DNA from 3 places in the uncultured Umboniibacter sp. genome. Region 2 is predicted to be linked to each of the others. Evidence: predicted binding sites of a transcription regulator. Region 2 holds the regulator's gene; each other region holds the start of a gene.
What was found. The regulator LexA, encoded in region 2, represses DNA repair genes until DNA is damaged. The targets are predictions, from matches to a motif close to ACTGTNTNTANANACAGT.
Positions count from the first base shown of each region.

Region 1 (3,282 bases), on a different contig from region 2:
GTTTCCGCGATGAAGACTTACGTGCTGATCGTCAGCCTGAATTTACTCAGATTGATATCGAAACTTCATTCCTGGATGAAGAACAGATTATGTCGATTACCGAGGACATGATTAAAGGGTTGTTTAACAAGCACTTAAACGTTGAACTCGGTGATTTCCCGCGTATGCCTTTTGCTGAGGCGATGGATAAATATGGTTCCGATAAGCCAGATCTTCGTATCCCTCTCGAGCTAGTGGAAATCAAAGATATTATGGCGAGCGTTGATTTCAAAGTGTTCTCAGGCCCAGCAAATGATCCTAAAGGACGAGTTACCGCACTGAAATTACCAAAAGGTAACAGCCTGTTAACACGGAAGCAGATTGACGACTACACCAAGTTTGTATCCATCTATGGTGCTCGTGGCCTAGCGTACATAAAAGTTAATGACGTTGATGATTTGGACGGCGGTTTGCAGTCGCCCATCGTTAAGTTCCTTGACCTTGATACACGTAAGGCCATCCTAGAGCGCGTAGGTGCTGAAACTGGAGATCTTATTTTCTTCGGATCTGATACCGCAAAGGTAGTCTCCGAGGCGCTGGGCGCACTGCGTTGTAAGTTAGGTGAAGACCTTAATTTGTATACCTGTCAGTGGGCGCCAATGTGGGTAGTTGATTTCCCAATGTTCGAGGAAACTGAACACGGTCTTACGGCATTGCACCATCCATTTACCGCGCCAGCCTGTTCGCCTGAAGAGCTCATGGCTAACCCAGAATCAGCGTTGTCGCGTGCCTACGATATGGTACTAAATGGCTGTGAATTAGGTGGTGGATCCATTCGTATTCACGATCAAACCATGCAGGCAGCGGTATTCAAGCTGTTAGGTATTTCCGACGAAGAGCAGCGTGAGAAGTTTGGTTTCTTACTTGATGCACTTCAGTATGGTGCGCCGCCACATGGCGGTCTAGCCTTCGGCTTGGATCGTATCATTATGCTGATGACCGATTCATCATCCATCCGCGATGTGATTGCCTTCCCGAAGACTCAGACTGCAGCCTGTGTGATGACCGATGCACCGGGGGCGGTTGATAACGATCAGCTCAAGGAATTGAGCATTCGCCTTCGTCTAGCTGAGTCCGAGTAACGGAGGTAAGCTTTGGCCGGTCATAGTAAGTGGGCGAACATTCGCCATCGCAAGGCGGCGCAAGATGCCAAGCGAGGAAAGGTATTTACTAAGCTGATTCGTGAGCTAGTTGTTGCGGCGCGCGCAGGTGGGCCAATACCGGACGACAATCCTCGTCTTCGTGCCGCAGTAGACAAAGCGCTCGGCGCAAATATGAAGCGCGATACGATCGACAAGGCGATTGCTCGCGGTGCGGGTAATGCCGAGGGCGATAATTACGATGAAATTCGCTACGAAGGTTATGCGCCAGGTGGCGTTGCCGTGCTTGTTGAGACGATGACGGATAATCGCAACCGAACCGTTGCTGAAGTTCGCCATTGCTTCTCCAAACGAGGTGGTAGTTTGGGCACTGATGGCTCGGTAGCCTATTTATTTTCTCGCCAGGGTAAGATTTGGGTCACCAGTACCGACGAAGATGCAGTCATGGAACTTGCATTAGAGCACGGTGCTGACGATGTAGAGCTGGTTGAAGATGCCATTGAAGTAAGTTGTGATTGGACTGAACTACTCGCTGTTCGCGAAGCCCTGCAGCTGGCAGGTCTGAGTATTGCTTCGGCCGACGTTGAGATGGTACCAGCTACTCAGGTTGAGCTGGATGCGGAGGCGGCCGAGAAGGTGCTGGCAATGATTGATGCGTTGGAAGATCTCGATGATGTTCAGAACGTCTATAGTAATGCTGATTTTAGCCAGCTCGAGGATGCCTGAATCCACGAGGTCATTGGTTCACTGAAAAGGTCGGCCTAGAGGTCGACCTTTTTTTTGTCTGTGGTACACTTCAAATAACAATAAGAACTGGATAAATAAACAGTTATGTCGATTATCTTGGGCATTGACCCTGGGTCACGTAAAACAGGTTTTGGCGTTATCCGCCTTGATGGTCGGAAGCCCGTTTACGTTGGTAGCGGCGTGGTTAAACTACCTACCGATGCGCCGCTCGCTGAGCGACTCAATATCCTATTCGAATCCCTTGTTACGGTCATGTCAGAATACCAACCTAATGAGGTCGCCGTTGAGGATATTTTTATGAGTAAAAACGCTATGTCAGCGTTGAAGCTAGGGCATGCTCGTGGAGCTATAATGGTGGCTGCAGGGCAGCAGAGTTTGCCGGTTTTCGAATACGAGGCCAGAAAAGTAAAGCAGATTGTGGCGGGTAGCGGTAATGCCGACAAAACAAGTGTTCAGCACATGGTAGCTCGTCAGCTTAAGCTGCCTGGTCGACCCCAGGAAGATGCAGCGGATGCCTTAGCGGTGGCGCTTTGTCACGTTCATTTTAATACGGGTGTTGTCGCATCCACTGGCGCGGGGCGATTTAGTCGTGGCCGTCTTCGGAACTAGAGGTAATAAATGATTGCATTGATTCGTGGTGAGCTCCTGTTAAAGTCAGCACCAACGGTGGTCGTAGAGGCTGGCGGTTTGGGCTACGAAATTGAAGTGCCTATGACCACCTTTTATGAGTTACCCGAATTAGGTAGTCAAGTTCAGCTATATTGTCATTTTGTTGTTCGAGAAGATGCTCAGTTGTTATTTGGTTTCTACGATGGCAAATCACGAGACTTTTTTCGAACGTTGATTAAGGTTAATGGTGTCGGCCCTAAGATGGCCATTGCCATGATGTCGACGTTAACGACGGATGAGCTCATTCGAAGCGTCAATGAAAACCAAGTTGCTCGGTTAGTAAAGATACCGGGTGTTGGCAAGAAGACTGCGGAGCGCTTAATTATCGAATTACGCGACAAATTAGCTGCCTTTGCTTCCGCCGATGGAGCCACGAAGGTCAGTGTATCAAGTACCGCGCAAAGCGTTTCAGGTGATACCATGATAGAGGAAGCAGAAGGCGCATTAATTGCTTTAGGGTATAAGAAGTCAGATGCCGAAAAGATGGTTTCGGCCGCATGGAAACTAGGTGATTACAGCCGCAGTCAGGATTTGATCCGCGCTGCATTGAAAACGCTGAGCAAGTGAGGTTGATATGATTGAAGTGGATCGATTCGTTGCGCCGGAAGCTTCTGCTAGCGAAAAACTGAGCGAACAGGGTATTCGCCCTGGCAGCCTCAATGACTATATTGGTCAAACGGCGGTGCGCGATCAAATGTCGATTTTTATGCAGGCCGCAACTGCTCGT
Region 1 is NZ_CANMGY010000003.1:28,975-32,256, reverse strand. It holds gene aspS (aspartate--tRNA ligase) at 1-1,121, shown strand, start outside; gene Q0698_RS04940 (YebC/PmpR family DNA-binding transcriptional regulator) at 1,134-1,865, shown strand; gene ruvC (crossover junction endodeoxyribonuclease RuvC) at 1,971-2,495, shown strand; gene ruvA (Holliday junction branch migration protein RuvA) at 2,505-3,122, shown strand; gene ruvB (Holliday junction branch migration DNA helicase RuvB) at 3,130-3,282, shown strand, end outside.
Region 1: the regulator LexA is predicted to act here: its motif matches at 1,952-1,969, upstream of ruvC (crossover junction endodeoxyribonuclease RuvC).

Region 2 (3,282 bases):
AATGGATGGCCCCGAGTGAGGACCCGTTTTGCCTACAAATTAAATTAAAAACAGAGAGTAGAAAGGACGGCTAGTAACACTCACAAAGTCCCGTGCTTACAAGTTCGGCAAACAGATTTGACGGCCTTAATTTCATACCGACCGCGTTGTTAGGAGCAAATTAGGATCACTCCTTCGACAGCGCGAATATTCCTGGAGCGTTGCGCCACAGGCCTTTGTAATCCATGCCGAAGCCAAATACAAAACGGTCACCAACCTCGAGAGCGTGGTAATCGCAAGGTACCGATGCCTTCCGAGGGTGATTCTTAAGGAGTAATACCGCTGAAGTAACGCTGTTAGCGCCCCGCTCCAGGCAGTACGAGTTAATTTCTCCCAACGTTAGACCTACGTCATGAATATCATCCACGATCAACACATCGCGACCAATGAGTGATATTTGCGGTTGAACTAACCAACGCACCTTCTCGCCCGTCATCTTACCCTGGTAACGAGTCGCGTGAATGTAATCCAACTCTAACGGAAAACTCAATTGCGGTAAAAGATGTCCCGCGACAATGGCACCGCCTGTCATCACCACAAGCACGACAGGCTGTTTGTCTGTGAAGTCCCTATTCAATGCCGCTGCAAGACGCTCAATTGCCCCACAAACGGTTTGATGGTCAAAGAGGCACTCTGCCTGCCCCATCAAGTCTACTGCTTCAGACGCCGCCATAATTTGCCTACTCTGCTACGTGAGGATTTAAAATAGCTAAAGCTGTGGGGATAAACAAGTCGAGTAGCTCATTAGTGCTTATGCGGGAGTGATATTGCGCGTCTGCTATGGCATCCAGCGTATCAAACTCGGCTAGCGAGAACATCGCCGCACCCATTAGAAATTGTAACTGCCAATAGAACTTCAACTTCGAGCTCTCTTGGAGATTCTGCCCCGCTAAGTGTTGAATCATTCGCCGGTAGTCTTCATTGTAATGATCCTTAATGAAGCGCCTTAAATGCCCCTGTTGTTGAGCATAGGCATGACGTAACAACATCATAAATCGACGCGCTCGAGAAACGTTCAGATCGGTGCCAAGCATCGCAATAATTGCAGCCTCAATAGCCTGTCGTTGTGACACCTCAGAATCTGCTACTGAAAGTGATGATATTTGCGTGTTATAGCCAGAATAGAAATCCTCAAGATAGCGGTTAAACACCGCTTGAATGAGGTTCTTCTTTGAACCGAAGTGGTAGTTAACCGACGCAATATTGACTTCCGCTGCAGAGGTGATTGCTCGTAACGAAGTCTCATTAAAACCCTGTTCAGCAAAAAGTCGTTCTGCCTGATCCAAAATACGAAGTGATGTGGTACTCATAATGCTCCCTAACTAATAATTCAAACATACGTTTGAATTATTAGTTCGTCAAGATCACAGCACCACTATAAAACAACTTTTTACTAAGGTTGCAGCATCATCTAAACCTGTATATAGTTACAACACTGTATAAACAAACAGGCAAAGACAATGGTCAAACTTACCAAACGCCAACAAGATGTTCTTGATGTGTTAGCAAAGCATATTGCAGACACTGGTTTGCCGCCAACTCGTGCGGAAATTGCTGCAGAATTAGGCTTCAAATCTGCTAACGCCGCGGAAGAACATTTGAAAGCCTTGGCACGAAAAGGGGCAATTGAAAAAATTGCCGGGACGTCTCGCGGGCTCCGTATTCTTATTAATCCTGAACAGGCAAATATCGATCGTGCAGCGGCTAACGATAACCAACTGCCAATCGTTGGCAAAGTGGCAGCCGGTTCTCCTGTTTTAGCCATTGAGCACGTAGAAGCTCACTGCCCTGTTTCACCGGACTTCTTTCACCCCCGTGCAAACTACATGTTAAACGTTCAGGGTGATTCGATGATCGACATTGGCATTCACGATGGTGATTTATTGGCAGTACATCAAACGAAGAATATTCGAAATGGTGATATCGTTGTCGCGCGTATCGATGATGAAGTTACGGTAAAACGCTACGAAAAGATTAGTGCAGCGAAGGTACTACTTCATGCTGAGAACGAGGATTACTCGCCTATTGAAGTAGATTTAAGCTATCAGGACTTCGATATAGAGGGCATTAGCGTTGGGGTTATACGTCGCCATTAATAAACTAAATCGTGCGATTTAAACATAAAAAAGCCCGTCTCTTCGAACGGGCTTTTTTATGCGACGGTTGATTAATAACAACCGTTCGCTTTTAGTGCATAGCTAGTTTATTACACAGCTAGTGAAGCACCTGAGAATGCTGAAGCGGAAGTTCCTCTTCATAGCAACTCTGATGGCGATCAGCAGCTTCGGCAAAACCTGCTTCGAGCATTATGCGAACAAATTCCATTCGCTCGACACTTAAATTCTGGTCAATCTCAGGGCCAATCTCAATTTTGATTAGACATTCAGCATTGTCTGAATCATCACCGTGACGCTTAAGTGCTATGGTCCCTGAACTTAACTCAACCAGTTCAAATACTTCGTCGTCCATACGACCCCCTAATTATTATATTTTTCTATCTCTGTAGCAGTAAAATCCACTATAACATCATTAAGAAATCAATTTCACGCTTCAAATTGGAGATTTATTTGCAACTCGAGCTGTTCCAGAAAGACTGTGACGGATGACTCAATTTCTGATTCATCAACAGTATGAATACCGCGGTCTGAACCAATTAACTGGCTACTTGCAATGGTTGCAGGAGCAATCTTAAATAACTTTTGTAGCCATGAATTATTTTCATACTGCAAAACCACCAATGCTCCCAACTCAAACGGGAGTGCGCTGATATTTTCTTGGCGATCAAGCGCTGCGCGGGGTAGCTGATGGAGTGTTGCTAGCGCCCCTAGGAACCGATCCCAAAGAGGCCGATAGTCGAGCTTAGTCAGCTCTCCGTCATTCCGTGCACGTTGAAGAATATGGCGCAGAGCAAGTAATTCACGCTGCGCCTGGGCATAATCCATTTACTTTGCCTTTTTCTTCTTATCGCTAACGACCCAGCGTGATGCGTCTTCATCGAACTCTGCTCGCCATCCACTTGGCTTGCCATTGACTTCACTCTGCACATAGTGAGACTTGGTTTTGCGGGAGAAACGTATCGTAACGGGTACGCCATCACCATCGACTACTGGCGCTGACCAAAAATGGTTGTATTTCGGGTCGATTTCATCGCGGTGCGAGATAATTTCTTTGAGTAACGGAGCTCGAGTTTCCCGGTTCTTAGGGAAACCACTTGCTGCTAAGAACATACCTGATGCGCCGTCA
Region 2 is NZ_CANMGY010000005.1:163,639-166,920, forward strand. It holds gene Q0698_RS07885 (hypoxanthine-guanine phosphoribosyltransferase) at 167-712, opposite strand; gene Q0698_RS07890 (TetR/AcrR family transcriptional regulator) at 720-1,349, opposite strand; gene lexA (transcriptional repressor LexA) at 1,500-2,135, shown strand; gene Q0698_RS07900 (hypothetical protein) at 2,254-2,508, opposite strand; gene Q0698_RS07905 (hypothetical protein) at 2,583-2,981, opposite strand; gene topA (type I DNA topoisomerase) at 2,982-3,282, opposite strand, start outside.

Region 3 (3,282 bases), on a different contig from region 2:
AGTACGTTCGTCCGATGATAGATAATGTAAGGTTGAATGGGTGTTGCCCTTTTTGGTTGTTTTCGAGACATGCCAGTGGTTATGCGACTGTGCTGCAACTTGAGGTTGATGAGTGACACTAAGTACCTGCAGCTTAACGCCCAATTTGCGCATCAGTTGGCCTATCTTAGACGCTGTTGTACCGCCGACGCCTACATCGACTTCATCAAATAGAAGGGTAGGCACGGTTGCTACGCTCGCCGTGACTACCGAGATAGCCAGCGCGATACGACTTAGTTCGCCACCTGAGGCAACTTTGTTAAGCGGTCCAAAGGGCTGGCCGATATTGGTTTGCACCATGAAATTGACACTTTCTGTGCCTGTAGGTGATAAGTCCGAAGAGTTAGCTGTCTGCCACTCCACCTTGAGCTTCGCGCCATCCATCGCCAACTCACCAAATAACTTATTCACCGAAGAGCTAAGTGTCTGTCCGGCTTTCACTCGCGCTTTAGCGAGTTTTGCCGCGGCCTGGTAGTAGTGGTCTTCGACTTCTGTCATGGCACTTCGTAGTGTCTCAACCTGGGCATCGATACCCGAGAGAGCTAATAGTTCATCGCTCAGTGCTAGATGAAGAGAAGGCAATGCCTCGGGCATCACTTTGTGCTTTCGTGCTACCGCATAAATGGCCTCAAGACGTTGAGTAACCGTATTCAACGCCTCGGGATTGTGCTCGACGCCACTGAGATGCTGGCGCAACTCTGAGGTGGCTTCATCGGCATGAATTAGCGCGGTGTTTAGGAGTTCAATGGCTGTTTCTGCGGAACTTGAAATAACGGGCATGTTCGTAAGGGCGTTAATGGCACCTTGGAGCTGAGTGCGAATACCATCGTCGTCATCGATGAGTGAACTAGCCTCTTCGCCGGCACTAATCAGAGCCTGAGCATGAGAGAGAACCTGTTGCTGTTCTTCTAGCGTCTCAATCTCACCCTCAGTAAGTTCTAGGGCATCCAATTCCGAGACTTGGTATTGAAGGAGTTGTTTGCGCGCAACGCCCTCTTCTGGATTAGCGGTGAGTAGCTTGAGTTCCTTTCGATAATTACGCCATTGATAGGCATAACTCGCGACGCTCGATCTCAGTGTATTGAGCTGGCCAATGTTATCGATTAAATCTAGCTGGTGTGCAGTATTAAGTAGTGCCTGATGACCATGTTGGCTGTGAATTTCAGCTAGTAATGGTGCGAGCTGCTTGAGCTGTGAAGCGGCAACGGGTCGACCGTTTAAGAACGCCTTGCTTCGCCCGTCAGCGGCAACCACTCGCCTGAGGATGCAGTGATCTTCGTCCATTAGCTCATGGGCCGTAAGCCAATCAATAGCGGCTCTGTTCTCTCGGATGTCAAAGCAGGCAGAGATGTCAGCGCGTTTTGCGCCGTGACGCACATAGCCCGCATCGGAGCGAGCGCCGAGCGCTAGACTCAGCGCGTCTAGCATAATGGATTTTCCCGCACCGGTTTCGCCCGTAATAACAGTCAGCCCAGGGCTGAACTCCAGATTAAGTTCTTCAACGAGTGCGAATTGAGATATTGATAGTTCACTTAGCATAACTGTGCATCCATACAGTGTTTTTATATACAGTACGCTGTTGATGAAAATTTGACAAGAGGGGCTTGAAAAATAATTTGTAGCATCCATATAGCTAACATCGATAGGAAATTGCAACGGAGTAAATCGTGAGCGATAAAGATGTAGAAAACGAAGAGCAGCAAGTACAGGCTAACGAAGAGGCTTCGGTAGAAGCAACGGAAGATCTGACCGCGGAAGAGCAATTGGAAGCGCAGATCGAGTCGTTGAACGATGAAGTTGGTCAGTTGAAGGATCAGATGCTTCGTGTTCAAGCGGAAGCTGCCAATATTCGCCGTCGATCTGAGATCGATGTCCAGAACGCTCACAAGTTTGGTCAAGAGAAGCTCGTCAAAGATTTGCTTCAGGTTGCCGATAACTTGGAGCGAGCGCTGACGGCGATTGATCGTGAAGACGAAGCGGTTAAGCCGCTTGCTGAAGGTGTTGAACTGACGCTTAAGTCATTCATTGACAACTTGGCGAAGCACAAAGTTGAAGCCGTTAACCCAGTTGGTGAGCCATTCGACCCGAACCTACACCAGGCCATGACGATGGTGCCGAATGCCGACCTAGAGCCGAACACGGTGATGGACGTTATGCAGAAGGGCTATACCTTGCACGGCCGTATTGTTCGACCAGCAATGGTAGTGGTTTCGAAGGCAGCGGACTAAAAATTTTTTGAATGAGGGTTGAAAAAACTTTTTCGAACCCCATTTAAGTTACATAGATTGATAAACGGTGTAGCAATACACCAACCGAAATTTGATTGGAGGCCACTATGGGCAAAATCATTGGAATTGACTTAGGTACTACTAACTCTTGTGTTGCGGTAATGGAAGGCGACAAGGTTAAAGTAATTGAAAACGCAGAGGGCGACCGTACTACGCCTTCGATCATTGGTTACGCTGACGACGGCGAAACGTTAGTCGGTGCAGCGGCGAAACGCCAGGCCGTTACTAACCCGCACAACACCGTTTACGCAATTAAGCGTTTGATTGGTCGTAAGTTCACTGACAACGAAGTTCAGAAGGATCTTAGCCTAGTACCATTTGGTATCGTAGCGGCCGATAACGGTGACGCATGGGTTGAGGTTAAGGGCGAAAAGCAGGCTCCACCACAGATTTCTGCTGAAGTACTTAAAAAGATGAAGAAGTCAGCTGAAGACTATCTTGGTGAAAGTGTTACCGAAGCCGTGGTCACTGTTCCGGCTTACTTCAATGATTCACAGCGCCAAGCAACTAAGGACGCGGGTAAGATTGCCGGTCTTGAAGTTAAGCGCATCATCAACGAGCCGACCGCCGCCGCTATGGCTTACGGTTTGGACAAAGCGAAGGGCGAACGCAAAGTAGCGGTCTATGACCTTGGTGGTGGTACTTTCGATATTTCTATCATCGAAATTGATGAAGCAGACGGCGATATTCAGTTCGTAGTGCTTTCTACAAACGGTGACACGCACCTTGGTGGTGAAGATTTCGACCTAGTGTTGATTAACTACCTTGCGGACGAGTTTAAGAACCAGTCAGGTATTGATCTGAAAGGTGATGCGCTAGCGATGCAGCGTTTGAAGGTGGCTGCTGAGAAGGCGAAGATTGAATTGTCTTCAAGCTCACAGACTGAAGTTAACGAGCCATACATCACGGCTGACGCAACTGGTCCTAAGCACTTGGTGGTTAAGCTGACTCGCTC
Region 3 is NZ_CANMGY010000008.1:64,540-67,821, reverse strand. It holds gene recN (DNA repair protein RecN) at 1-1,578, opposite strand, end outside; gene grpE (nucleotide exchange factor GrpE) at 1,707-2,267, shown strand; gene dnaK (molecular chaperone DnaK) at 2,375-3,282, shown strand, end outside.
Region 3: the regulator LexA is predicted to act here: its motif matches at 1,595-1,612, upstream of recN (DNA repair protein RecN).